2 regions of the Brevibacillus sp. FSL L8-0520 genome follow, and region 2 is predicted to be linked to the other one. Evidence: riboswitches for the same ligand, from Rfam matches in the RefSeq annotation. Region 2 holds a riboswitch; the other holds the start of a gene.

Region 1 (14,641 bases), 1.6 Mb from region 2:
TACATTTCTCCGTATCGAAGTAGAAAACGAGAGAACGACTTTTGCCACTCTTGCTTCCTTGGACAGCCTTTCGGATACTATGTTGTCCTGCCGGACAAATAACAAAGTCTGCATCCTTGTTGTACTCAAAACCTTCTTGCCTTAGCCCTCCGTTATGTACGATTGGGTTTAGTGGGACGACGGGTTGAATCTTCTTGGCTTTCATCTCGTCCAAGTTATCTTTACCCGAATATGCGGTGTCAGCAATCACTTCTTGTACTTCTATTCCTACGTCAAGCGATTGGTTCAAAAGTTGTTTGAATTGTTTTCCGTCATCCGTACTTCCTCCGGTGACCTCCACAGCCGTAATGATTTCTTCTTCGGTCATGGCAATATGCTCTTTGTAGCCAAAAAAGGATTTCGTATTACTCTTCCATCCAAAGCGTGCATCTGGATCAATGGCCGACATAATACCTTTATTGGCGAGGAGACGTTCGTCTTCCACGATGGCCTTGGCGATCTTGACCTTCTCCGAGATGGAACCCTCATGATCGGGTAACAAAGTCTCGACAGTCTCTCCAAGTTCCGCCAAGTAGTGAAGCATGATCTTCTCAGCATCCTCTTGATCTTTCTTCAACTCCGGTAACCGTGGGAGTTTCTTTTCGAGTTTTGGATGCTTTTTCACCACAACACGGAATAAGCGCTTCGCCGCATCCCGCAGTACTTCAAGCGGCTTTTGTTTTTGTGAAGCTGCCAGTGTATGGGTGGAATCCATGATGATCGTCTTTGACTTCACAAGTCCTTTTTCGATGCACTGACGTACAACTGATTTAAGCACCTCATCCACGGCTCCGGCCCCTAACCGATGATTACGAAAGCGGGATAATTGAGAGGGGTCAGGAAGGGGATCTTCTGGATTTAAACCTAAAAACCACTTATAAGCGAGGTTTACCTGCGTTTCCTGAATGATGCGTTCATCCGAAAGATTGTAGAGAACTTGTAAAAACAATAGACGAAACAGGAGTTCGGGTTCGTTAGCAGGTCTTCCGTAATGCTCACAATAAGAGGAACGAACCAACTCATGAATGAATGTGAAATCTACGATTTCATTGATTTTACGTAAAGGGTGATCCGCGGGAATTAGTTTATATAATTCGGCATGGAAGGATGCCGTGATTTGTTTAGAGGGCTGTAGCAATGGTTCCAACTCTTTCGTTTTCTTTTCATTGTACAACAAACCCAGTGTCGAAGGGGCATTGGGTTTCAGCCTGTTGAAAACCTACTGTTTCGGAGGAGAAGCATGTTTCCAGGCGGAGCGACTGGCGGAGTCCAGCCAAGCGGAACAGCGAGCCCGGGGAAACAGAAGCGCAATCTATGAGTAAACCCCGGAGCTGCGCGCCGTTTTGCGCTTCCCCCGGGATCGCTGTGGAGCGGACAGTTTCACATCCTTGCAGGACGTAGACCGGAGCGCAGATCGGAAACATGCTTCTCCCCACTACAGCTACATTCTCGATACTTAAAACCCCAGTACCTAAGGGCACTAGGGTTACGGTTTACAGATATTAGGTGGACTTTTGCAGGACTCTCTATCGGGGGCCGATTTTTTTATACCGGTCGCTATGCCGAGGTCTTGCGCAAAAATGCCCGCAACCGCTCGTTTTTCGGATTGGACAACAGGGCTTCGGGTGCTCCCTCCTCCATGATGACGCCTTGATCCATGAAAATCACTCTGTCGCTCACTTCCCGGGCAAATCCCATCTCATGCGTGACGACGATCATCGTCATGCCTTCCTTGGCCAGATTCTTCATCACTGTCAAGACTTCTCCGACCAGCTCCGGATCCAGTGCCGAGGTCGGTTCGTCAAACAGCATGACCTTGGGGTTCATCGCCAAGGCTCTGGCAATCGCCACCCGCTGCATCTGTCCTCCGGAAAGGCGATCCGGATATACATCGGCCTTGTCCTCCAGCCCCACCTTTTTCAGCAGCGCCAGGCCCTGTTTTCTCGCATCCTCGGGGGTCATCTTTTTTACTTTGATCGGCGCGAGCGTAACGTTTTCCAGAACCGTTTTGTGCGGAAACAGGTTGAAGCGCTGGAACACCATTCCTACCTCTTCGCGCACCTTGTTGATGTCCACCCTCGGATCGGACAGGTCGTGGCCGTCAATCACGATGCGCCCGGCCGTCATCTCTTCCAATTGATTCAAGCAGCGCAGAAACGTGCTTTTTCCCGAACCCGACGGGCCGATCACGCATACGACCTCGCGTTCCGCCACTTGTGTCGTGATTCCTTTGAGCACCTGCAGGCTGCCGTAATTTTTTTTCAAATCCGTTACTTGGATAATCACGCTTCCGTACCCCCCGAACATATTCTCTCTTGTCTTATGACCAATTGTACCGCAATTTTTAGAAAATTGCATGAGTTTGTGAAATGACAGGCATGCGTAACCGGAAAGAGAAGAGCAAATGCTACATCTGAGGTGGTTTTCCATGAACCGTAAAAGATGGACGGCACTCTTTCTTGTACTGGCTGTTTTTGTCCTTGGCATCGGCGTCGAAAGCATCTTTGGAGGCATGCGCAATCTGACCGACCATCCCGAGTATGCCTGGGATGAACATGTCGTCTCCGGCTCCGGTACGGCCAAAATCGTACAGCTTTACGTCAATGGCACGATCACCAGTGAGCGCTCCACTGCATCTGTCACACCGATGGCCGACCTGTTGACCGAACAAATCAGGCGCATCGAGGAGGACGAGCAAGTAAAGGCAGTCGTCCTGCGGATCGAAAGCCCTGGCGGAGAGGTAGTCGCTACGGATGAACTGCACCGCCGCCTGCTGCAGCTCAAGGAGCTTCGCCAAATCCCGCTCGTTGTCAGCATGGGCTCGACTGCCGCATCGGGAGGCTACTACTTGGCTACAGCGGGAGATGCCATTTTCGCCAATCCCAATACGCTGACAGGCAGTCTGGGCGTCATTTTTACCCTGACCAACTACAGCAATGCCATACACAAGCTGGGAATCCAGGAGTATGCGATCAAAAGCGGACGCTTCAAGGATATCGGAAGTCCTGCCCGTCCGCTCACAGAGCCCGAGCGGCAAATTTTCCAAACGCTGGTCAACCAAAGCTACGATCGCTTTGTCGATGTAATCGTAAAGGGAAGAAGCCTCCCCCGGGAGCGCGTCCTGCAAATAGCCGACGGCCGCATTTACTCCGGCGAGCAGGCGAAGCGGCTGGGACTGGTGGATCGCTTTGGCGATCTGGAGGATGCTACCCGCTATGCCTTGACCCTGACTGGACTGCCGGAAGCGCAGATTGTTCGGTTTACCGAAAACATATCGCTTGGCAATCTGATCTTCCGCATGCAGCGTTACTGGTCCAACCCTGATCCGCTCGGCCTTGAGCGCATTTTGCAGCAGGGCTCGACGCCCAAGCTGTTGTACCAGTTTATCCCGTAACCATTTCTAATGGAGGTGTCCGCCATGCGGGACCAATCGTCGTCTGAAGCTGATTTTCCCGAATCCCTGCTCTCCGCTGATGCCGCCGCACGGACCGCGCTTGTCCAAGGCTTCGCAGGAGCCGAGCCGTCCGGAAGCGAGGATGCCTCCCAGGAGGCCAGCTATGCGTTTGCCGGCTTCTGGATTCGGGTCGGGGCTGCTCTGCTGGATGGACTTTTTCTCACCGGCATCAGCTTTTTGATCTTCAATCCGCTCCGCCGGGCTTTCACTGCCGGGCCGGACGTCTTTTCGTACATCGACTTGCTGGAAATCGTATTCGACTTCGCCTATGCCATCCTGCTGACCTGGTGGACGGGACAGACACTCGGAAAGCTCATCACCGGCATCCGCGTGGTCAATGCCCGCCAGCACCGCAGCCAGTTGACGCTGGGGCAGGTATTGCTGCGAGAGGTTGTGGGCAAATTTCTCTCTGCCCTGCCGCTGGGACTGGGGTATTTGTGGGCAGGGTGGAACCGGAAAAAGCAAGGCTGGCACGATCTGATTGCCAGGACGTATGTCATCCGAGACAGCAAACGTACGTAAGCCGAAGCAAAAGAAAAGGACTCGCCTTTATGGAAAAAGACGAGTCCTTTTTGCCCGGGTTTTACCTGCTTGCATTGTTCACAGTCGGAGCAGGCGTGGATGGCGTGTCATCGGAAAAGAACGGGATCACGATCAGACTGATGATAAAAAACAGAATCCAGATCATTCCCCGCTTGAAAACACAGGGCGTCATCATCAGGCAAACCCCTTTCTGGGAAAGATGACTGTATCCCTACGCTTCCCCTCTCTTCACATTTTTATGCTTATGACGCCACCGCGGTCTCCTGAGAAGAGCGGGTCGTGCGGAAAAACAGGCAAGCAGCGGCAAAACCGAACAGCAAAAGCCCCATCAGCCAGAAGATGCTCCGCGGGTCCCAGAGCTGGATCAACAGTCCGTTTACATTGGGGGCCAGGATGCTGGCGACGCCGAAATTCATGCTGGCAATGATCCCGGCTGTAGGGACCATCGCACCCGGCAAAATATCGGTCGCAAAGGCAAGACCGAGCGAGTAAAAGGAACCGACAGCCGCACCTGCAATCGCCAGCAGGAACATCATCATCCAGACGTTGTCGCCGCTGAGCGGGAACAGGATGAACGCCACGGCTCCGACGAGCGCACAGGCAAACATGACCCGCTTCCGGCCGATCCGGTCACTTAATGAGCCCAACGGAATTTGCAAAATGATGCTGCCCACGACAAAGGATGGCAGGATAACCGATACCCACTCGATGGAAATGCCGGTACGCAAAGCATAAACCGGAAAGCTTCCGTTTAAAGACGTTTCCATAAATCCGTACAAAAACGACGGGATCAGCGCCAGCCAGCTTAACCGGAATACAGTCGTGTATCTGTTCTGTTTTTTCACACCGGCTTCAGTTGCCTTGATCTCTTCGGGAAAATCATTGCGGATGCGCGCCAGCAGAATAAACGCTGCCGCATACAACACGGTCAGTGCGGCAAACGGCGCCCAAAATCCTATCGGAAGCAGGTTGATCCCCAGCGGCCCTATGCTGAATCCGATGCCGTAGGCCAGACCGTAGAGCGACAAATCCCGTCCGCGCCTCTCCGGAGCGGCGATTTTGGTCACCCACATTTGACTGGCGTAGTGGAGACCGGAGTCGCCGATTCCCATCAGCATGCGGAGAACAAACCAGACCGCCAGATGGGAAAACACCGGAATCAGGACGGTGGCTGCGGTCACCATTAACAGCCCGCACAGAATCGTCGACCGATAACCGATCCGGCGCAGCGGGATTTCCAGCCAGGGTGACACAAGCAATATACCGATATACAAAGCGGCTGCATTCAACCCATTGGCGACCGATGAAACTCCCTGCTGCTCCAGCATCACGGCCAACAGCGGAATCGTCAGCCCCTGGCTGGCTCCCGCAATGACTACGACCAATATCAGCACCCAAAAGGTAAAACGTGTTGAAGACATGATGTATGCGTTCTCCTCTCCTGCACTCACTCTCTCTATTCATAATCTCCCCTCACCCGGCGGCAAGGTCAAGATCAATCGCTATTGTTCTACTGTAGCAGAGATTTGCCCCTGCTGTAGCTGGTACATTTTTTGATACAGGCCATGCTGCGCCATCAGCTCGTCATGCGTGCCCCGCTCGACGACTTCGCCGCGGGACAGAACGAGAATCTGGTCGGCATGCTGAATCGTAGACAGGCGATGCGCGATGATAAACGTCGTGCGTCCCGCCGAAAGCACGTGCAGCGCCTCCTGGATCGCCGACTCTGTCTCGCTGTCGATGCTCGCTGTCGCTTCGTCCAGGATCAAAATAGCCGGATCGGCTGCGAGCGCCCGGGAAAACGAAATCAACTGCCGCTGTCCGGCAGACAAGGTCATCCCCCGCTCCACGACGGGTTCTTCGTATCCTCCGGGGAAGTGGCGTATAAACTCATCTGCCCTGACTGCCTCCGCCGCCTGTTTTACATCGTCATTCGTAAGCTTGTCATTGTACAAGCGAATGTTGAATCCGACACTGCCGGTAAACAAAAAAGGGTCCTGCAGCACCAGCCCTACATGGCGGCGAAGCGTCCGCGTATCCATTTCGCCCATGTCCATGCCGTCGATCAGGATGCGCCCTTTCGTCACCGGATAAAAGCCGAGCAACAGATTCATCAGCGAGCTTTTTCCCGACCCGGTGTGGCCGACCAGCGCTACCGTCTGTCCCGGCTTGGCCGTGAACGACACATCTTTCAAGACGTATTGATCACCCTGATAGGCAAAAGAAACGCGGTCAAAGACTACCTCTCCGCGCGGGCGCTCGATAGCCTTGCCTCCCTTCTCCTCTTCAGCCGGCGTATCGAGAATGTCAAACACGCGCTGCGAGGAGATGGCAGCCTGCTGCAATTGCGAAAGACGGTTCATAATCATGCTGATCGGCTCGAAAAAGCGTCCCATGTAATCGACGAAGGCAAACAGCGCGCCGAACGAAATGGCGCTGTGAAACGAAGTCGAGCCGAAATACCAGACAATCACCGTGAGAGAGATTTTCCAGATGAGATCAACGGCTGGTCTGAGCAAAAGCGACTCCAGGTTGTTCTCCTTCAGACGAACCCGAAAATACTCTTCGTTTACCTTGGCAAACTCCTCTTGAACCCCCGACTCTCGGCGAAACGCCTGGACGATCGTCATGTTTTGAATCATCTCGTTGATCGTGGCGTTCATATCGCTCAGCCTGCTGCGGATGACCGCATAATAGCGCGAGCTGAAGCGATGGTAAACGATAATGAGCGCGACGATCAACGGCACGCTTAAAAAGCAAAACAGGGCAAGCTGCGGCTGCAGGACAAAAAGCGCGATCAAAATCCCTACGAGGTATACCCCGTTCTGCACAAAAGTTGCCAGAACGCTGACGTACAGTTCACGAATGGCCTCCGTATCGTTGCTCACGCGGGAGACGATCTGACCGACCGGTGTCTTGTCAAAAAAGGAGACCGGCAGCTTCTGCAGGTGGGTGAACAAAATCATCCGCATGCGCTGGATGATGCGTTGAGCTGTCATCTGCAGCGTCAAAATTTGCGTATAGTTGCATGCCGCGCTGATCAGGATCAACAAGGCATAGCCGCCTGCCAAAAGCAATATCGGCGCAATCTCCCTGCTGTACAGCGCCTTCACCTCGTCCGCCGTCAAGCGGATTCCCTCCGCCTGATCAACCTCCTGCCCCGAGCGAACGAGCGTCGCCTTGACCCGCTCCCTTCCCTCGACGGCCGGAAGCGGCAAAAGCTTCGGCTCCCCGTCCTCGGACAGCTCACGGTCCAGCATATAGTAGGTCGTTCCCTCGGTCACGACCTGTGTCTTTTTCGCCTTTTGTGCATCGTCCGGAGGCAAGGACGACAGCCAATCCTCCCGGACGTAATACTCATCCGCCAGCCGGATCGCGATCTGGTTTCCTTCAATGGTAAGCGGTTCCTTTTCAAAGCGATACCACGTCTTCTGAACCGCCAGAATGTGATTGTCAATCATCACTTTTGCCAAAAAGGGGCCGGCCAGTTCCGCGGCGGTACCGAGCAGGAGCAGCAGCAGGGCCCCTGCGATCTGTCTGCGAAACGGCATGGCGTACTCTACAAGCCGCTTCCATACTTGTTTGCCGTTCATTACACGTTCCCCTCTCTCCCCTTAACCCGCGACGTCTTGTTCCATCTGCTGCCTGCGGTACTGCTCCGCATACCAGCCGTTTTGCGCCATCAATTCATCATGCGTCCCCCGCTCCACGATCCTGCCCTCGTCCAGCACCAAAATCAACTGGGCATGCTGGACCGCAGAGAGCCGGTGGGCGGTGATGATCGTCGTCTTTCCTTTGCGTTCATCGCGGAGGTGGCGAAGAATGCTTTCCTCCGTCCTCGCATCGACTGCGGACAGACAGTCATCGAGAATGAGGATGTCAGCGTTCATCAGCAGGGCACGGGCAATCGAGATGCGCTGCTTCTGTCCCCCTGAGAGGGTGACCCCTTTTTCACCGACCATGGTTCCGAGCCCTTCCGCGAATTGCGCTACATCGCCTTTCATTTCGGCCAGGGAGAGCGCATGCCACACTTCCTCTGTAGTCGCCTGCGGCGAGCCGAAAGCGACGTTCGCTTCGATCGTTCGGGAAAACAGCAGATGCTCCTGGGGAACGTAGGCGATTTTCCCGCGCAGGGCAGACAGCGAAATCCGTTCTACCGGCTTCCCTCCGACAAACAGGGCGTCCGACTCTACCGGGTACTGATGCAACAGAGTCCGGCAAAGCGTTGACTTCCCGCTTCCCGTCCTGCCCACGATCCCCAGCGTCTCTCCTTCGTGCAGCATGAAGCTGATATCCGACAAGGCGTCCTTCTCTGCCTGCGGATAGCGGAAGGTAAAGCCTCTCGCCTCGACAGTATTGTCCGGAACATCTTCCACCACAGTTTCGCTGTCCACCACGTCAGGCCGTTCGGCGAACAATTCCGACAACCGCTTTTGCGAAGCGCTCCCCCGCTGAAGGATGTTCATCAGCCAGCCAAAGGCAAACATCGGCCAGATGAGCAGCCCGAGGTAAAGGTTGAATGCGACCAGATCGCCCAGGGAAATCGCGCTGGAAAAGACAAGGTAGGTCCCGTAGCCAAGCCCGATGAGAAAGCTGAAGCCGATGATAATGCCGATCGTCGGTTCGAACAGGGCGTCGATCCGGGAAACGCTGATATTCCGCTCCATCGTCTTCTCACTGACCCGGCGAAACGCCTCCACATCCTCTTTTTCCTGTACAAAAGCCCGCAGGACCCGTACGCCTGAGACGGACTGCTGCACATGGTCGTTCATCTCGCCAAACGCTTCCTGTGCCAGGTAAAACCGGTCGTGCAAAAGCTTGCCGTAATAAGCGGTCGCCCAGGCCAAAAACGGCATCGGAATAAGTGCCGCCAGCGTCAACTGCCAGTCGATGGCCACCATCATGACAGCCAAAGTCAACAGCGTGGCGAACAGGGAGTCGACCAGCGTCAGTACGCCCATCCCTGCTGTCTGTTCGATTGCGGGAATGTCGTTGGTAGCCAGCGCCATCAAATCACCGGAACGACGGCGCGAGTAAAAGGACGGCGACATCCGGGTCAAATGGCCAAACAGCCGCTCGCGAAGCGTCCGCTCCAGCATCAGCGAACCGCCGAACAGCAGGTACCGCCAAAAGAAACGGAGCCCGTACAAGATAAGGCCAATCAAAAGCAGCGTGACAATCGTCGTCGCCAATCCAGATGTCGTCAGCGATCCATTGCGGATTTGATCCACCGTTTGCCCGATCAGCCGGGGAGGCCACAGCATGAGCAGATCAATCAAAAACAGAAAAGCAATCCCTACTGTATATCGTTTCCAATATTTTCTGAAAAACCAGGACAATTGCCGCAAAATATACACGCCGTCCGTCCCTCCTTCCTTATCCTATTAGAAAACTTGGCTCCGCCATGATTGTGGCGGAGCCTCCGTAATCCGGTTATCAACAGGGACGACTTTGACCCTGTCGATCAAAAGAAAGGGATGCGATATACGCAATCCCTTTTCCAATATCTTCATGGTAGTTTACACAAAATTTCTTGTCAATCCAGCTTTTTCTATCGGCAGCAAAAAACTGAAGGACTCAACGCCACTCTGACGCCAGCATGCCGTAGACGGCGTGATCGACGTAATGATCGTAGAGAAATTCGTTGCTTCGCAGGATTCCCTCCAGCTTGAACCCGAGGCGCTCCGGAATGGCCCTGCTCTTTTTGTTCTCGGTAGCGGCGTGAATGGCGACCTTTTGCAAGTCCCACTCGCCAAAGATCAAGTGATCCAGATAGGCCGAGACGGCGGCCGTCATCAGTCCGTGCCCGGTGTACTGGGCTCCGAGCCAATACCCGATGGACGTCTTCCGGTTTGTCCAGTCGATATGATGTACGCCCACTGTTCCTGTCAGACGACCGTTGTACCAAATCCCGAAATGGGTGCCCTGCCTGCGGCTGTCCTGATCCAGAGTGGCAGAGATGAACCTTCTGGTATCCGCCACGTTTGTGACGATATCCAGCCACGGAAGCCATTCGCGCAGATGGAGACGATTGGTATCGGTCAGCCAGAACATTTCCTCTGCATCGGCAAGCTCCAAGCGCCTCAACGCTGCATGCTGCGTTATCGGAATAACCTTCATGTCATCTCTCCCCTTCTTCAAAAGTGAAAAAGAGCGCCCGAGGGCGCTTTTGTTATACAGCCACGATTTATTGCTTGGAATTGCGGATATCTTCCGGCTTGAAAATGCCGGTTTCGGTGACGATTGCCGTTATATATTCCGCTGGCGTTACGTCGAATGCCGGGTTGTAGACCTTGATGCCGTCCGGAGCCACCTGCTTGCCCAAGCCGTGCGTGATTTCCTCCGCCGGACGCTCCTCGATCGGAATGTCCGCTCCCGTCGGCGTTTCCAGATCGACAGACGACAGCGGTGCAGCCACGTAAAACGGGATGCCATGGGCTTTCGCCAGCACGGCAACGCCATACGTTCCGATTTTATTGGCGACGTCGCCGTTCGCCGCTACGCGGTCGGTTCCTACGATGACAGCCTGCACTTTTCCCTGCGCCATCACCATGGCCGCCATGTTGTCGCAGATCAGCGTGACGTCGATTCCCGCCTGCTGCAGCTCGTAGGCGGTCAGCCGCGCTCCCTGGAGCACCGGCCTCGTTTCGTCAGCGTATACCTTCAGGTTCCAGCCGCGTTCCTTGGCCAGATAGAGCGGAGCTGTCGCCGTCCCGTAAGCGGCGGTAGCCAGCGCCCCTGGATTGCAGTGGGTCAGGATGCCCATTCCATCCTGCAGCAAGGTGAGGAGGTGTTCGCCTATCGTCCGGCATACTTCGGCATCCTCGCGCTGTATCGCGAGAGCTTCGTCCAAAACCGCCGCTTTCAACGCGTCTACCGGTTTTTCTCCCTCCTGCTGGACGCGTGCTTTGACCCGATCGATCGCCCAGAACAGGTTCACCGCTGTAGGGCGTGCTGTCGCCAGGTAGTCAGCCTGCTCGAGCAATTGATTCCAGAGGGCTGACGAATCTGCCGCTTCGCTGTTCCGCACGCCGAGGTAAAGCCCGTATGCCGCAGCCATCCCGATCGCAGGGGCGCCGCGAACCTGCAGGTGGCGGATTGCCGCCCATACTTCCTCAGACGTATGGAGGGAAAGAAAGACTGTTTCTACCGGTAAACGCGTCTGGTCGAGCAGAAGAAGAGAGTCTCCTTCCCACTTTACAGGTGCGAATGCTTCATGAATTGTGGTCATACCGCTGCTGCCTCCTGATCAAATCTTGTTGTCGCATTGCGAACGATGTCTGTGATGTCGGTCGAATCTTCGATGCCGCCCCGCTTCAGGATCAGCTCCTGACCGATCAGCAGTGCCAGCCGTTCCGCTTCGGCACGGGTTTTTTCGTCGCTGATGCTGTTCAGATCGGCGACACCCGCCAGCCCGATCACGCGGCGAAGGATTTTACAGCCTGCAAACCCGGCCGTATCCTGGATCAACCGCTTCACGTAGCTCTGCCAGAGCCCTTCTACATGTGCGCTGCGCTCTTTCGCCTGCTTGTGCCATAGCTGGACGAACTGGGAGACGAACTCGTTCCAGACGTCTTCGACAGTTGTAAGCAGGTATTCGCGATAAGACTCCCGCTTTCCTCCATCCTTCTCCAGTCCGTGCTGGCCGGCATAATTCAGGAGCAGATTGGCGATTACCGCGCCGATGTCAAAGCCGATCGGGCCGTAGTAAGCGAATTCCGGGTCGATGACCTTGGTCGAGGTTTCGGTGACGAAAATGCTGCCTGTATGAAGGTCGCCATGCAGCAGCGCCTCTGCACGGGTGAGGAAATCGTACTTCAGCTTGGCGATTTCCAGCTTGAGCGGCTTGTTCTTCCAGATTTCCTCCACTTCCCGCCGAATCAGCGGGTTGAAGCTGTTGGTCGGCGCATTTTCGTAAGGATCGGTAAACACCAAGTCTTCCGTAATTTTGCACAATTCCGGATTCAAGAATGTTCCGACAAGCGCTTTTTTCTCGTAGGGATGCGCTCCCAGATCAGACGTGAAAAAGAGCGTGTGGGCCATGAAACGTCCGATTTGCTTCGCGAAATTTGGATAGCGTCGCCCCTCGATCAATCCTTTGCGCATCAGGATGTGATCGCTGAGATCCTCCATGACGGTCAAGGCAAGCTCCTGATCGTAGTGGTACACCTGCGGCACGAGGTCCGGAACGTATTTGTACTGGATGCGCAGCGCTTCACTCTCGATGCGGGCGCGATCAAGCGTCAGCGGCCACGACTCGCCTACGACGCGGGCATAAGGCAGAGCCTGCTTCACAATCACGCTTTTGCCGGTCGCTTCATCGCGGATGTGAAAGACAAGATTCAGGTTGCCGTCGCCTATCTCGCGGGAGGACAGGACAGCCCCTGCTTCAAACAGGCCGGGCAGCTCTTTTACATACTGTACTGCTTCTTGTTCACTCAAAGCACGATAAGCCATAACTTGTTTCTCCCCTCACGTGAATCGATTTGGATCTTTCCAGCGGCTTTCCCGGCCCATTCAGCAGGGGATAATTCCGCACGGTATGTTGCAGGCTGCGCCTCCGATCAAGCCGTTTTTGCAGCCAGACATGCAAAAAGACCTCTTTTCCCGAAGAAAAGAGGTCGTATACGTACACGCGGCAGGCGTGTCGTCTCCCCCTTATCTTCCAGAATACTTTTGCTTCTGCAGGAATTAGCACCGTGCACATCGCTTGTAATCGCGCCGTCAGTCTAGCTGACAGGCAAGCGCTGTGTCGGTTGCCGGGTATCATCGGGCCAGTCCCTCCACCTTCTCTGGATAAGGTATCCAACGTATGCTGTTTTGATTAGTTTGAATCATACACGCGGCTATGCACGCTGTCAACACTCTTTTTTGTTTTTTGCCAGTCGGCTGATCCTCGGCCTTACCAGCTGTTTTGCTGTCCGCTTGCACTCGGACGATTCCAGTTCCACCAGTCGATTTGTCCTAAGAATGCGGCGGTGATGGCAGCTTCCTGCTTCAGCTTGAGCAGTTCCTTGGTCGGACCGGTGACGACGATTCCGTACGTTTTGATACCGTTTTTCTCCAAATACCGATAGCGCTCGTCGATCTTCAATCCTGATCTGCTGTTGAACAGGCTTTGTCCGATCGACCTGCTCAGCCTCTCCTGCTCGGCGAGGTATTTCATCTCCTCCACGTACGCCCGGGTGCGGCGATCTGCTTCGCCATTTACCTGAATCGGTCCCGGTCCATAGTCCAGCCCATGTTCGGAAAAACCCCAGACGTCACCGGCCGAAAGCAGCAGCACGCCTTCTTTGGCATCCTCATGCAGCACCTCCTGTCCGGTATCCACGGCCAGCCAGGTAAGGTCCAAATTATACGGAGCCAGGAAAGCGTACATTTCCTCCAGGCTCATAAACCGGTCAAAGGAAATCGCCAGTTGCGATACCGTCCCCTCCGGCAGCATTTCAAGCGTCTTCCACGCGGGCTCTCGTCTGAAAGAGGTATCCTCCTGCAGCTTCGTCTGAAGCGGGAACAGGAAAAACAGATTTTTCTTCCGAACGCCGTCGTTCCATACCGGGCGGGAGGATACTTTGGTAAACACATTCGTAGTCTCGAAATACCCTGGCTGCTGACGGTCGCCCCCCACCTTTTCGCGCAGCTCCATTTGAATGCTGCCATAAAAAAGGCCAACCTGCGCGCCGCTGCTGCCTGCTACGATCCCCGGCTGAGTGAAATTCACCAAATCCTTGGAGACGCGAAACATATCTTCATACAGCGACCGGCCAATCCAATAGTTGACAAACAACAGGACAAAGCCGATCAGCAGCGAGATCCCCACCGTGTAGGCGGCGTTGGACAGCCTGCTCTTCCACTTTCCCCAGCGGATGATGGAGCGCTGCTTCTCCTCCGGCAAAAAATCCGCGGCTTTGTCTTCCGGTTCTGTCTGCATCAGCCCGCCTCCCAGCAAAAGCTCCTCCAGTCGCTCCGCATACTCCGGGTCGTCTGCGAGACGCTGCCTCAATCGCGCTGTCTCCTCAGCGCCAAGCTCCCCCCGCAGATAAGCGAGAAGGAGCTGATCGCGCTCCCGGCTTTTTTGCTTATGATCCTCCAGCTTGCCGTTATCCGCCATGTTGACCGTCCCCCCACCATTTTCGCATCTTCAATCGTCCCCGGTAGATCGACCGCTTCACATCGGCCACATCGATGCCGAGGACGTCGGCTATTTCCGCATAGCTGAGCTTTTCCGCATGAAGCAGCAGCACCTGTCGCTGTTTTTCCGGCAGCCCCCGGAGAACAGTCAGCACGAGGGCCGCCGTCTCCCTAGCCAGTGCCGCCGATTCCGGACTGACCGCCGCCTGATCCGCCTGCTCAGGCAAGGTGTCGATCAGTTGAACAGGCCTGCGCTTTTGCTTGCGGTGCCAGTCGATAAACGCGTGGTACGCTACCTTGAACAGCCAAGGACGCACTTTTTCTCCCCGATAGGTATCCAGGTGCTGAAAGGCACGGAAAAAGGTCTCCTGCGTCAGATCCTCCGCCCAGCCTGCATCGCCGGTGAGCTTGCGGAGGTAGCGGTATATGTCATTGACGTGCAGGCGGTACACATCCTCCACTCCTGCCTTTCCC
Region 2 (14,641 bases):
CGGCCGCTTCAGTGCATTGTCTACATCCCAAGGGAGATTGGTAGCTCCAATGATCAAAACCTGATCGGTGCTGGTATCAATGCCTTCCATTTCCGACAAAAAGGTATCGATCACGCCCCGCATGTAATTGGATGAAGATTTTGAACGATTGTAGCCGATCGTATCGATCTCATCAAAAAACATAATGCTCGGTTTATGGTGACGCGCCTTGTCAAACATGGCTTTCAGATTCTGCTCGCTCACTCCGATATACGGGTCCAGAATATCGGTGATGTGCACCGGGACGAAGGTGGCTTTGCATTCTCCTGCAGTCGCTCTCGCCACGAACGTTTTCCCGCAACCGGGAGGGCCGTACAGCAATACGCCGCCGCCCACTTTTTTGCGGAACTTGGAGAACAGGCCTTGATTGAAAAACGGGCTTATTATCCGCAAGCGAATCGTTTTCTTCAATTCATGCAGGCCTGCCACATCCTCAAACGTGACCTTGTTTAACGTTGGCAGTTCCTCTTTTTTCTCCCGTTGGCCGCCATCGATAATTTTTAGGCCCGGATGGTTCTTTACTTTGTAGGAGTGGTTTTGTCTGCCCGCTCCAGTTCCCTGGCTGCCAGCATAACGGTCATCCTCGTAATCGCTGTTGTCGTCATCGGCTTCATCGTATTTCTCATCGTCTTCCCCGAAATCATTTTGCAGCGAATGGTTGCGGCCATCTCTTTTATGATCTGTTTCTTGGGGGGGAGCCTCGTTTTTCTCTCCGATGTTTTCTGTTTCCATCCCTTTGGCCAGAGGCGCGACATTGCTCATCCCTGTAGCCGAGGCGGCGGAGGAGTTCTTCTGGACAGCCGGGGCAGCAGCACTGCCCGTTGCCTGTTGCTGCAGCTGTTGTGTGGCCAGTGACAGCTCCCGAATAAAGTCATTGCGCAATTCCTCATTCTCGCAATATGTGAGTCCTGCAGAATATGAACTGATCGCTTCCAGCCACAAACCGTTTTCGGCCAGTTCCTTTCCTAACCAGAAGTGCGTTTGGGCGTCCTCGGGATGCTTTGCCGCCATTTGACGCAGCCATTGTATTTTTTCCAAAGCGTGTTCACCGCCATTCATCCATGGTCTTCTATCTTGACGCGTGCATCCAGTTTCGGATATTCGTTTGCAACCTCTCATCATTCTACATCAAATGTAAAAAACTTCAAGAAACATGGTGGATTGTGACGATTTCTGCGGGTTGTCCTTTTCTTTATTTTATGTGGGTATTCGGGCAAAAGAAGCAGCGAAAACGGGACTTTCTTACCATTCCCTGTTCTGTTTTGATGTCTTGGCTATTACAAACACCCGATACAAATACTTCCATTATTGATAAACAATATAAAAAGGCCGTCACGCTCTCGTGCGAAACGGCCTTTCCATCCTTAATAGGGATCAGCCTGATGCCCTTTTCTTTCGGCTTCCTTCACTGCTGCTCCAGCGTTTTCTGTGCCGATCGGACCGCCCGTCCCCAATTTTCCCGAATCCTTGCTGCCGGCCTGCTCCAGACCCTCCCGGACGCGACGGCCGTAATCGGGATCGCATTTTGTTAGCATCTCGATCATCTTGTCCTGAATTTCCTTCCTGCAGACGCGCAAGGCGTTTACCAGATTTTCGATCAGATCGTCCCGCTCCCAGTCCTCGAACATCCGGTAACGCTCCCCGGCCTGTTTGAAGTCATTGGTCCGGTCAATTTTTTGCCGCACCACATTTCCCGCTACGTACGGCTCGTGGTCCTTTTCTTCCTGCACGACCTCACGCAGTCCCCCAATCGTGGACGGCTCGTAGTTGATATGCGGATTGGTCCTGTCCACATGGTAGAGCATTTGACCGCCTTCCTGATTGGTGGCTACGCGTTTTTTCGGAGCGTTGATCGGAAGCTGCAAATAATTGGCGCCTACCCGATAACGCTGTGTGTCAGAGTAGGAAAACGTCCGCCCCTGCAGCAGCTTGTCATCGGAAAAATCCAGTCCGTCGACCAGTACGCCCGTCCCGAAGGATGCTTGCTCTACCTCCGCAAAGTAGTTTTCCGGATTTTTGTTCAACACCATTTTGCCTACAGGGAGAAACGGAAATTGTTCCTCCGGCCAAAGCTTGGTCGGGTCCAATGGATCAAAATCAAGCTCCGGATGCTCGTCATCGCTCATGATCTGGACACAGAGCTCCCACTCCGGGTACTCGCCTCGCTCGATTGCTTCGTACAAGTCCTGAGTAGCGTGGTTGAAATTTTGTGCCTGAATTTTTTGGGCTTCCTTTTGCGTGAGGTTCTTGATGCCTTGGGAAAGCGGCTGCCAATGGTACTTCACCAGAACGGCTTCGCCCTCTTTGTTGACCCACTTGTACGTATTGACGCCCGAGCCCTGCATCTGGCGATAATTGGCCGGGATGCCCCACGGAGAGAAAAGAAACGTAATCATATGCATGGCTTCCGGGGTGTTGGAGATGAAGTCAAAGATGCGCTCCTGGTCCTGAATATTGGTCACCGGGTCCGGTTTGAACGCGTGAATCAGGTCCGGAAACTTCATCGCATCCCGAATGAAAAACACTTTCAGGTTGTTGCCTACCAGATCCCAGTTGCCGTCTTCCGTATAGAATTTGACGGCAAAGCCGCGCGGATCGCGCAATGTCTCCGGCGAGTGGATGCCGTGGGTGACCGTGGAAAACCGGACAAACACGGGTGTGCGCTTGCCCGCTTCCTGAAACAGCTTGGCCCTGGTGTACTTGGCTATAGGCTCGTCTCCCACTTTGCCGTACGCTTCAAAATAGCCATGGGCACCTGTCCCGCGCGCATGAACGACCCTCTCCGGAATGCGTTCCCTGTCAAAATGGGTGATTTTTTCCAGAAAATCGTAGTTCTCCAGTGTCGTGGGGCCTCTTCTGCCCACCGTCCTCATGTTCTGATTGTCCGTAATGGGGTGTCCTTGCCGGTTGGTGAGAGAATCTTCGCCCTCCCCCGCAGTCATTCTTTTGTCGTATACGCCGCCGGCACCCATTACCGAGGTCCCGTTCTCTCCTTCCGCTGACGCTCCTCGTTCCTGATGAACATCACTCATTGCATTCCCCCGCTTTCAGTCAAATAGCTTGCTTGCACGTTTTTTGGTTGCACATATGTAATATCTTCCTGCGGGGGTAGCTTTATGCAAAAATTGCCTGCGAAACCATTAGAGAGGGAATTTCATGCCACATACGAATGTGTAACACTCTGGAGATGTTGGTCGGCAAAACCGCTACAGGGCACAGCCTAAAGTGAGCCGCTGAAAACAGGCTTCTTCTGCTGCGCCCTGTATGTAGCGACTTTCATTTGGCTTCCAAGTCAGCAAAGGATTGACTCCAATCCTTCCTACGCCCGCTTTCTGCGCAATTGATAGTACGTGACTGCCAATGCCAGCGCCAGGACAATTCCTTTAATGATGTCATACGCATAATAAGGAAGATTCAGCATCGTCATGCCGTTCAGCAGGACACCGATCAGGATGGCCCCGACGAAGGTGCCGAATACATTGGGCTTGCCTGCGCCAAATACAGAGAAACCGACAAACGCCGCGGCCACCGCATCCATCAGCATGGAGCCTCCGCTGCTCACCTGACCGGTTCCGATTCGCGCAGCCAAGAGCATCCCTCCGAGTCCGGCAAACAGGGCAGAGAGCACGTAAGCAAGCGTCCGGTACCGGTTCACGGGTATTCCGGAGAGCCGTGCCGCTTCCACATTCCCTCCGGTCATATAAAGCATGCGCCCTTGTCTCGTATAGGTCAAATAAATATGCGTGACCGCCACCAGCAAAAAGGTAAGCAGCACAGGCACCGGTACGGAGAGAATCTCGCCTTGCCCCAGCCAGAGAAACCATTCCTGAAATTTGCCCGGAGCAGTCGTCCCGTCCTCCATCGGCATATTGGCGTAGATCGAGTAGCCCTTTGAATAGGTCATATGGACGCCGTTTACGATGTACAGCATCGCCAAGGTCGCCAACAGGTCGGGAATCCGAATCTTCACGACCAACAGCGCGTTGATCAAGCCCACCAGAACGGCCAGAACGATCGGAACCGCCAATGTCGCGACCGCTCCTTGTTCGTACCAGACCATCATCGATGCGGAGACAACGGTAGTCAAGGAGACGGTCGAACCGACAGACAGGTCGAATCCGCCGACAATCAAGGAAAACGTAACACCGACGGCCACAAATGTGACGATGGAGATGGAGCGCAAAATATCCGTGATGTTGGCATAGGTAAAGAAATAAGGATTGGTCAGGCTAAAAAGCAGGATGACGATGGCGATCACGGCAACTGTTCCGTATTTATAAACAAAATCAAACAAGCTGTATTTTTTTGCTTCCATCTTATTCACCCCCGCTTGCGTAATACATGATTGACTCCTGGGTCGCTTCTTCCCGGCTCAGCTCTTTTACGATTTGTCCCTCGAACATGACGAGGATCCGGTCCGCAATCCCCAGCACCTCGGGAAACTCGCAGGAAAAATACAGGATGCCTTTTTTCTCCGCGGCGAGCGAGCCGATCAGGCGGTATATGTCGCTTTTCGCCCCGATGTCCACACCCTTCGTCGGCTCGTCGAACATAAAGATGCGCGCATCCGTATCCAGCCATTTTCCGATAGCGACCTTCTGCTGGTTTCCCCCGCTCAAGTGGCCGACAGGCTGACGGATGCCCGCTGTCTTTACCCCCAGTTTTCGGACGATCTTCTCGGCTTGCTCCGACTCCAGTCTTTGCTTCACAAAGCCCTTTGGCGACCATTTGGCCAGGGTAGCCACCGACAGATTGCGGGCGACCGACTCCTCTACGAATATCCCTTCCTTGCGGCGCTCCTCCGGCACGAGGACGATCCCCGCCTCGACTGCCTCTTTCGGCGTGCGAAGCCGCAAAACCCTGCCGTTTACAATCAGCTTGCCATCCTCCCACTCATCCGCGCCGAACAGCAGACGTGCCAGCTCCGTCTTCCCTGCTCCAACCAGGCCGACGACACCGACGATTTCTCCCTCGCGCACATGCAGGTCCGCTCGGCGAACCTTGCCTCCTCTGGCGTTTTTCACTTCCAGGATGGTCTCGCCGATCGGCACCTGGGTCTTCGGGAACTCCTCGGAGAATGTCTTGCCCAGCATCGCGGCGATGACCTCGTCCATCGTTGTGTCCGCCGTCTCTTTGGTAGAGATCCGTTGTCCATCGCGCATGACGGTGATCCGGTCGCAGATTTGAAAAATTTCCGGCAGCCGGTGGGAGATGTAGATAATGCCCAACCCCGCTTGCTTGCACTGCTCGATGATCTGAAACAGCCGCTCTGTTTCCGTGTTGCTGAGCGGAGCTGTCGGTTCGTCAAAAATAATGAATCGGGCCTGCTGTACCGTCGCCCGGGCGATCAGGATCAGCTGCTTTTCGGACAGCGTACAGGCTTCCACCTGCTTTTTCACAGGAATGGAAAAGCCAAACCTTGCGAGAATCGCTTCCGCCTCTTCATACAAGCGGCGCCAGCTGATCAAGCCCTTTGCTTGGATTTGGCGATCGAGCAATATGTTTTCCGCTACACTGAGGTACGGGATCAGCGCCGTATCCACTTCCTGATAGACGCATTGAATCCCGAGCGCTTTGGCATCCTGCGGCGACTGGATCGCGGCCTCCCTGCCATCAATCACAATGGAGCCTCCGTCCGCCACATAGGCTCCCGTCAAAATCTTCATCAGCGTGCTCTTCCCCGCTCCGTTGGCTCCGAGCAGAGCGTGAACTTCTCCCGCTTTCACTTCGAAATCGACGGAACGGAGCGCGGGTACGCCAGAGAACTGCTTCATGATGCCGTTCATCTGCAAAGTCGTCATTTTCTGTCCCCCCTTATTAAGGAAGAATCCCGTTGATGGATGATCAACGGGATTACGCTACACCATCTATGCAGGATTACTTGCCCCATTCTTTCACGTACTGGGAGAGATCTCCCATCGTGATTTTCTTGTCCGTCGGCAAATCGTCTCGCTTGACCAGCACAGGATTCAGTTTGACGCTGTCCGGCACCTGCTCGCCGTTGATTTTTTTGAAGACGGTTTGGGCTTGAATCCGTCCGATGTTGCCCGGGTCTACCGCTGCAGTCGCTACCCACGAGGTAGAGGGATCCTGCATGAGCTGCAGGTCTTCGTCGCTCAAATCGATCGAGTATACTTTGATCTCGGTACGGCCGGCTTGCTGAATGGCGCGGGTCGCTCCTTTGGCGAACTCATCCCAGGAAGCCCAGACCGCTGTAATATCTCCTTTGTTTGGATACTTCTTCAGAATGGCTTCCATCTGCGATTGCGTATCCAGCGCGGTGTTGTTGGTGGCGCTGCCGAAAGCGGCAACCTCCTTGATATCCGGATATTTCTTCAAAAAGGCTTCGTACGTGATCTGGCGTTTTTCCATCGGTGCAAAGCCAGCCACCCAAATTTTCACGATGTTTCCTTTGCCGCCGGTATCTTCAGCCAGCTTCTCCAGGCTAAGCTCAGCCAGCTTCTGGTCATCCTGCTCTACTACAGGAACCCCGGGAAGCTTGATGTCTGTATCAAACAGCACGAGCGGGATGTTTTGCTTCACAGCCTTTTCTGCTCCTTGCTGCAGTGCTTCTGCAGTGCCGTGGTCAATCAGAATGCCGTCGAAACGCTGGTTGACCGCCGCATCCAGGTTGGAAGCCATTTTGGACAGATCGGTATCTGCGTTGAAAACAGTCAGCTCTCCGCCGTTCTTTTCTACTTCGGCTTTGACGCCGGCAATGTACTGAGCCGAGAATGTGCCTACGTTTTGCCGCATCACGAGCGCGATCCGTTTTGCTTTCTCGCCGGAGCCGCCACCCGCTCCGCCGTTTCCGGAAGACGCGCTGTTGCCCCCGCCGCAAGCTGTCAGCAAAAGAGACACAGAAAGGATAAGCGATCCAATCAAACTAAACTTCTTTTTCATATCGGAAAACCCCCTTTTTAAAGTAACACGGTACGCTGTTCTGCGGTTTTGAACCGGAATCGACATCCATTTGCTCCATCAAAAAAGCCTCTTTCCAGATGAAAGAGGCTTAAATCAGCGGATTTTCGCCTCTCATCTGTCAGGTATCGCTACCTGTAGGAGTTAGCACCTTGGCTCAAAAGAAACGTGTTCCTTTGCGCTAGGTTGCCGGGCTTCATTGGGCCAGTCCCTCAGCCTTCTCTGGATAAGAGTTCATATTCTCATATCAAAACCTTTTGTATATACAGAATATAATGGCTGCTTTCAAACCTGTCAACTAGGATTTTTTCCCCTTCCCTGTCCCTATCTTTTCAAATGCCTGGGCGACAAACCAACTGTGCTCCTCCCGCATCTTTTGTTCCGTAGACGCATCGAGTCCCCAGTCGGATATTTTGGAAGCCGGGCGCAAAGCTGCGAACAGATCCCAGTAAGACAGGTCTGTAAAATCGAACTTCGTCAAGGATTGATAGCGACCGGTAAAACGAAGCATCGCCTCGATGCCGAATGCCCACAGAATCTCCAGTCTGGCGTTGGCAACATCCGCGAGCGGATCTCCGAGCTGCGCGTCCTCCCAGTCGATCACTGCAGCAAGCTGTCCGTCCCTCCACATTACATTTCCTGGCCAAAAATCTCCATGCAGCAGTACGCATGGATTCCGCGAAGGAAATGGCCAAACTGCCTCCAGAACATCCCGAATGCGTCCCTCACCCAGCGATTCATCTGTGATTGCCGGCCGTTTTTCGATTTTCTCGGTACATGCTTTCTCCAGTTTGGGCAAAAAGGACAAATCCAGCTTCGAGACGTCCACACTATGAATCCTGGAAAGCTGCGCAGCTAGCTGGAAAACGTGGTCGGTCACATCGGCAGGAGTGAACTCAGTCTTTCCCTCGATGTATTCAATCACGACGTACGGCGTGGAAAAAATCTCGCCTGATTGATCCAGGAAAAATGGCACTGGCGCGGCCACCCCCACAGACTTCAGGAGTTCCATCAGCTTGAATTCATCTGCTGCCACATGGGGATTCTGTGAAATGTCTGCCGCACCGTGCCGGCGCACAACCATTTTTTTCCTTTTGCCGTCAAGCTGCTCGATTTCAAGCGCCGTCACCTGCGCTGAGACACCGCCTTTCAACTCCCAGGAGCGAACCAGCTTGCTTTGGGGTTCAAGCCTTTGAACCAATCTTTGAAAGCAGTCCCTTTCCGTTGATTCTGTCATTTGCACCTCTCCTTTGCCTTTTCCGGAATATTCGCTATCCCCGTGATCAAATCATCCCGGTTTCCCGCAGAAGATGAAAAATGAAAAGCGGACAGCTCTCGAATGGGCCGTCCGCTTCTTTTGCTCGCTTTACGGGTCAATCGCTGTTTATCGCTTTAGTTGGATGTGCAGCCATTGCATTTTTCACCTGGACTGCAACTGCTAAAGCCAGCGCCTGACCAATCCCCCTACAAATTCCCAACTACTTCTGCTGGTAATTTACTCTTACGATCTTCCAGCCATACGGGCTTGATTCTTCCTGTTCCAAAGAGTATTCCACCTGATAATTTCCTGTCAGCGTATGCTGATAGCTTCCTGTCACCCACAATCGCTTCGGATTGCTGTCATCTTTCCTGACCACCAGGCTGCCGCTGTAATCATGCAGAGGGAGCGGAGCGATCTCTTCCAGTGACTCTTGGGCGTCCTTGCTGAAAAACTGCCCGATCCGCGACGGGTCCTTCTGGACATACGCCTGATTGGCGGCGGTGAGGAAGAGGTTGACGATGTTTTTCTGGCGAAGCTGCGTTTCCTTGAACTGCTGAGGCGTATCGCGTTTCCAAAGATCATGCAAGCGTTTCAGGACGATGGCAAACTGCGCTCGTGTCATTTGTTTTTTCGGGTCAAAATTTTTGTCTGCGTTAAAGAGATAGAATTCGGAAATCGCTGCCGCATAGGGCGATGCCGTATCCTCGTATTTGGGATCGTGCTTCCACAGATAGTAGCCCGTATAGTAAGGCTTCACTTCATCCAGCTTGAGGGTTGTCGCCCGCATTTTGTAAGGAGCCAGGACATGGAACAGGATCATGCTCGCTTCTTCTCTGGTCAACGGCTTTTGCAAATAATCGGAGGACAGCCACCAGTCGATGTTGTTCTTCTGTGGCTGCTTCATACCTCCACGTTCGGATAAGTGCAGGTAGTACAGCATGCTTTCTCCCGGATCGAAGGAATTGACAAATCCGGTTTGTATGTCTAGCATGGCGCGCATATTGGCAAGGAGTTGTTCCGTTTCCTGTTTATAAGAGAACCGTTGATCCACATGCGTATTTGGCTTGGCTGTTTCCAAGGGACCATAGATGCCTTCCAGCACCCGGTTCAGCAAAGCCAGCGCTTCGCCCCTGGTAACCGGATTGTCCGGATGAAAATACCCGTACTTGAGGCGGTAAACATTCAGTGCGCTCAGTTCCTCGATTTCCTTTTGGGCCCAATGCCCCTGAATATCCTCATAGTATACGGGAGCCGCAGAAGCGCCGGGGACAAAAAAGCTTTGGACGAACAGACCGAACATAACGATCCAGGCAAGATAACGTTTGTACATTTCTCAGTACTCCTTTCCAAATAATGCTTCGGGCAACATTTTCCCTAGGTAAGTGATCGTGCTGATGCTGACGGACGGGAATACCATGCGATTATCGGATTTCCGTTTACTTGTGGACTGCTCCTGTTTTATCGATCTGGATCAGCTTCCCGTTCTGTTTGACTGTGGCGACGCCATTTTTAAAAGGCGTGGCGTACTCGTACTGGCAATCGATGACGAGGCTTCCCTCGGCGTTGATGTACCCGAACTTCCCGCCCTTTTTCACGACAGCGAGCCCTTCGGAAAAGCTTGTCGCATGGTCGAATTGATACGCAATCGCCAGCTCCTTGTCAAACGGATTGATCTGTTTGACATAGCCCCATTTCCCGTTCTGCTGGACCGGTACAAGCACAGGGGCTGGTGCGGCTTTTGGCTGCGGCTTTGGCTGGGCGGGCTTTGCTGCAACCTGACTGGGCTTTGCTGGTTGTGGTTGCGGCTGTACGCTAGGAGTCGGCTTGCTTTGCTTTTTTGGGCTTTCTTTCTTCGGTCTGGGGGCGGCTTCTTTTTTTGCGACTGTCGGAGGAGCGGCTTTTGCGGCAGTCTCCGCTGTCGCCGCCGGGCTGGGCGTCGCTGCCGCTTCTGCTGGCGGTTGTACCGCCTGTTCCGCTGGCAGCTCTGGCTGCGGCATTGGGGGAACAGATGGAACCAGCTCTTTCCCCTGCCCGCTGAGACTCGACGCTGTCTCTATGGCTGCAACTGCCTTTTCCTTGGCAAATCCAAACAGGGACGAGCGCATATCTTTTCTATCTCCGTCGGTTGCCGGGCTGTAGGCATTGAACTCCTCCGTCTCCTCTGCTGGCAGTTCTTTGCTCTCGGAGGTCTGGCTGGCCGGAGCGGGTTCTGGCTGGGCACTTGCCGAATCGCCTTTTCCGCCGCTCATCTGGGACAGGGCGACGCCGTTAATAATCAGCGTGACTGCCACGATCGCTCCTCCGATGATCAGGCTTTTGCGATTGCCCCAGCTCTTCTTTTTTTTGACTGGTCCGGCGGCGGCCGTCACCTGGATGTGCGTTTCCGTCCGCTGCCCCTCATACTGGGCCAGGACGACCATGTTTCCGACCACACCTACAGTTACAGCACCTGCCTTGGTTACTGTGCCAATCTGTGGCTGATCTGTGCTCCAGCGTACTTGCTCAGTAATGTCCTCCTCCCGTCCATCCATCCAGACGAGGTACGCCTTCAACTGTGCGGTTTGACCGGGATGCAGCTCCAATTCAGCCGGTACGACTTTGATGTAATGGGTAGTAGGCTCCCCGGTATTCGATTGTATGGACATGGTGGCACCCCCTAATTCTTCAGGTTTATCGTATAGGTATTTACACCTTGAACAGAAACGGCGTTAAAGTAAGCAAGACCGGACTGAGGAAGCTTCACAGCGTACGAAATGCCTCCTCCGGCATCTTTTAGGCCTTTTACCGTCACTACGCTCGGGACGGGAACGCTGATCGCTGCCGGCTGATTCGTCAAAGTAAGTACGGGGTATACCGACTTTCCATTGACAAGGATCTCGATCTGATCTCCGTCTTCGGCGTTGAAATCCCAAATCAGCATGGTTGCCTCCCCCGCTTCGTCGGCAGGGCTCTCTACGACAAAATCCTTCGCTTCCAAACCGGCCGTATTCTCTTCGGCAAACAACTGTTCACCGGCTGCGACGGACGTGCTGACCCGGCTATTGACGATCTGAGCGGCATCCCCCTCCGGCAGTTGTCCCCCCGTAAAGAAGACGGCCGCGGCAATCAAAATGGTTGCCAGCAAAAATGATTTTCCGATTCCTTTTTCGCCGGGGACCGCATCATGGGGCTCGGGTTTGCTTCTGCTGTCCGGAGCGTATGACCGAGGCGCATCTCCCCTCGTCTCCGACTTGCTTGACATGCGGCGCGACTCTTCCACTTGCATCACCCCTGCTTTCTCACGGTGAGACTAATCGGATATTTGCAGTACCAGTAAGACAAGAAGACCCGGGTCACCAGAACAATCACGACCGCTCCTCCTATCGCCAGCCACTTCGGAAACAACAAGCTGTCTGCCCACTGGTTCATCACTTCCAGACCTGCAGATGTTCCAATCGCCATAAAGTAAGCGATATGCAGGAAAGGCAGCAAAACCGGGTATTTTCGGTACAAGGTTCGCAAGGCTCCCACCCGGACGGATGCGAACAGCAGTCCGCCGATCACTCCCAGCACAATCAGGGGATACCCCAGACGGGGAGCCTCGTACTTGGCTACCTCGATCATGTCGAGGATAGAGAACAGCGGCATGGTGACCAGGATCAGTACACAGGGGAGCAGGAGCAGATAGAAACAGACCGCGAACATCGCCTTAGCTGCTTTCATAGATAGCCTCCTCCACCACATCGCATTCTTCCAACATGGTCAGCTCTTGTATGGTTGCGTGTTTGTTTCGGCTCAGGCGCATGGCGTGCGAGCGTATTGCCCGTTCACACAGATTCCTGGCAAAGCGTCCGTTCCCCGCCATCTTGTCCCCTTGCGTCTGAACAAACTGCTGCCGCATGGCTCGCTCTGCCGCAGCAGAAGCCTCATAGCCTCGCTGCGCCAACAATTGCCGGGTGATTTGCAGCAATTCATCAGGTGTATAATCCGGAAACTCAATGATCGTCGGAAACCGTGAACGCAAGCCGGGATTGCTTGCCAAAAACCCGGTCATATCCTCGCCGTAGCCTGCCAGAATGACGACGAGACTGTCGCGAAAATCATCCATCGCCTTGACCAGCGTGTCGATCGCTTCCCGGCCAAAGTCACCTTCGGCCCCCGCCAGTGCGTATGCTTCATCGATAAAGAGCACACCCCCCAGCGCACGCTCGATGACTTCCCGCGTTTTGAGTGCCGTTTGCCCCACATAACCGGCGACGAGCCCGGAGCGATCCGTTTCAATCAGCTCATCCCGCTTGATTACGCCCAATCGATACAACTGCCGCGCAATGATCCGGGCCACCGTCGTCTTGCCTGTTCCGGGATTCCCTTGGAAAATCATGTGCAGCGTCTGTCCCGCCGCATCGGGTATTCCGGCCGCTTTCCGCCGCTGTGCGATCTGGATTTGTGCCGCCAAAGACCTGACCATGTATTTGACCGGCTCCAATCCCACGACGGCAGCCAGTTCCTCCTCCAGCTCGGCCATTATGTTCTCTGCAGTACCGCGCTCCTTATCACCGATGCCCCAGTCTTCAGCTCGCAGCCACCTCCACTCTTCCGCCCCCGCTTCCAACTGGGCCAGACGAGCTGATTGCCTCCTGACAGCTTCCTCAAACAGGTTGCGAACCAGACGCCCGTTTCCGGTATCGCTTCGGCCCCGTACCTGCTTGCCTTCAATCATTCCGAGCAAATGCTGACGGGCATCGGGATGGATTTCGTACCCGCGGCCGATTACCATTCTCTCCAGAAGCTCCGCCATCTCTTCCGGCGTGTAGTCGGGGAATTCGATCTGCAGCGGAAAGCGGGAGCGAAGACCGGGATTCACTTTCAGAAAGGCGTCCATCTCCCGTGTATAGCCGGCCAGGATAACGATCATCTGGTCCCGGTGGTCCTCCATCGCTTTGACCAGTGTATCGATGGCTTCCCGGCCGTACAGATCGGCAGGGTCCCGGGACAGTGTGTATGCCTCATCAATAAACAGCACGCCGCCAATCGCCTCCTTTATCCTTTCTGCGGTTTTGGCGGCTGTGGAGCCGATATACTCGCCTACGAGATCCTGTCTGGTCACCTCGACCAACTGACCGCCCGACAGCAGCCCCATGCTTTTCCAGATGCGGGCCACGAGCCTGGCTACGGTTGTTTTTCCCGTACCCGGATTGCCTGAGAACACCATGTGCATCGACATGGGAAGCTTCGTTTGGCCTGTCAGGCTTCGCTTTTTTTCAGCCGTCACGACATCCAGGCATTCTCGAACGAATTTCTTAACGGCGTCCAATCCGGTCAACTGCTCCAGCTCCAGCAAAGCTTCTGAAAGCTCCTGCTCCTGCCCTCTCGCCAAACCCGGCAGCGGCAAGCTGACCGCTCCGCTGACGAGAACGAGCTCTCCCTCCCGGAAAGCCACCAGCGCCTCCTGATCGGAACGAAGCACTCCTCTCGCTCTCCAGTCCAGCAATTGCGGGGTAAATACATGTGTGACCCATTCCTCAATCGCCTTCTCGTACCGTTTTGTCTGTTCTACCTGTTTGGCGAGCTCTTGAAAAACGGACTCTTCAAAAGAAAGGGTCAGCCGGATATCCGCTTCGAGCCTTTCTGCTTGCGCCAGACACCTTTCTCCCAGCAGCTTCGCCAGAGTATCAAGGCCGGGGGCAGCAGTGAACGCGCACGTATCCAGACTTTTTACCAGGGCTTGCGGAACGGCTGGCGAAATCATTTTCTCCAGCGTCCTTCGCTCCATTTGTTCAGCGGCTCCTGCTGTTTCGCTTTTGGGAGACGGCTGGTCCACATGGAGGACCAGGAAGTAGTCGGAGGCCTCTATCTGTCCCCCCTCCGGAGTCCGGATCAAGCCATCTGCAAACAGCTTCGTAACGTACTGGACGATTTCCGGGCCAGCCCGCTCAATGCCTCTGAAGCAAACCGTCCCGATTCCGTCCCGAAAGGCATTTGCACAGTCGAGGAGAAACAGCGTATGTGCCTCCCGCTCACCATATCTGTCCAAATCGACCGTCGTGACGTGGCCGTACGGCAACAGCCGCTTTCGGCAAAACTGATCGAGCAGCAAAGATAATGTTCGCAGCTTGCCCGTCCCTTCGGGTCCGGCCAGCAGGAGCCTGTGCTGGACTTTTCCGCTTTCCCGAAGCAAAAAGCTTTTTTTGTAGGCGATCGCCACTTCGTAGACGAACGGCTCCTGCCGGTTGATTTGCCCGTTAACCTCTTCGATGATGGCCGGGAAAAGATCATCCAGCTCGGCCCGGGACCGGACCCAGGCATGCTTGTTCCACCCCCGGACGGTATCTGCCACTGCCTCTCTTCCGCTGGCCAAAGGGCCAAAGGTCTCTTTTCCCGCAGACGAGGCTAGCGATTGGCTTTGCCCGGCCATCCCGCTCTGCCGAAATGGCGATGTTT

The links. Region 2 has a riboswitch for S-adenosylmethionine ahead of NSQ24_RS02820 (sugar ABC transporter substrate-binding protein). Riboswitches for the same ligand answer to the same signal wherever they lie in the genome.
Region 1: it holds a riboswitch for S-adenosylmethionine, as region 2 does, so the genes downstream of both, mtnK (S-methyl-5-thioribose kinase) here and NSQ24_RS02820 (sugar ABC transporter substrate-binding protein) in region 2, are expected to answer to the same signal.

What each region holds. Positions count from the first base shown of each region.
Region 1 is NZ_CP150171.1:4,330,152-4,344,792, forward strand. Features, by position in the region: gene NSQ24_RS21395 (IS1182 family transposase) at 1-1,156, opposite strand, end outside; gene NSQ24_RS21400 (amino acid ABC transporter ATP-binding protein) at 1,597-2,325, opposite strand; gene sppA (signal peptide peptidase SppA) at 2,468-3,433, shown strand; gene NSQ24_RS21410 (RDD family protein) at 3,458-4,015, shown strand; gene NSQ24_RS21415 (hypothetical protein) at 4,077-4,211, opposite strand; gene NSQ24_RS21420 (MFS transporter) at 4,279-5,457, opposite strand; gene NSQ24_RS21425 (ABC transporter ATP-binding protein) at 5,539-7,629, opposite strand; gene NSQ24_RS21430 (ABC transporter transmembrane domain-containing protein) at 7,651-9,393, opposite strand; gene NSQ24_RS21435 (GNAT family protein) at 9,614-10,156, opposite strand; gene mtnA (S-methyl-5-thioribose-1-phosphate isomerase) at 10,224-11,267, opposite strand; gene mtnK (S-methyl-5-thioribose kinase) at 11,264-12,493, opposite strand; SAM riboswitch class I at 12,692-12,839, opposite strand; gene NSQ24_RS21450 (anti-sigma factor) at 12,939-14,147, opposite strand; gene NSQ24_RS21455 (sigma-70 family RNA polymerase sigma factor) at 14,137-14,641, opposite strand, start outside.
Region 2 is NZ_CP150171.1:484,669-499,309, reverse strand. Features, by position in the region: gene NSQ24_RS02840 (ATP-binding protein) at 1-1,098, opposite strand, end outside; gene NSQ24_RS02835 (catalase) at 1,404-3,011, opposite strand; gene NSQ24_RS02830 (ABC transporter permease) at 3,359-4,354, opposite strand; gene NSQ24_RS02825 (sugar ABC transporter ATP-binding protein) at 4,356-5,840, opposite strand; gene NSQ24_RS02820 (sugar ABC transporter substrate-binding protein) at 5,917-6,942, opposite strand; SAM riboswitch class I at 7,072-7,193, opposite strand; gene NSQ24_RS02815 (phosphotransferase family protein) at 7,259-8,197, opposite strand; gene NSQ24_RS02810 (S-layer homology domain-containing protein) at 8,439-9,551, opposite strand; gene NSQ24_RS02805 (WG repeat-containing protein) at 9,658-10,866, opposite strand; gene NSQ24_RS02800 (hypothetical protein) at 10,878-11,462, opposite strand; gene NSQ24_RS02795 (hypothetical protein) at 11,486-11,923, opposite strand; gene NSQ24_RS02790 (AAA family ATPase) at 11,910-14,641, opposite strand, start outside.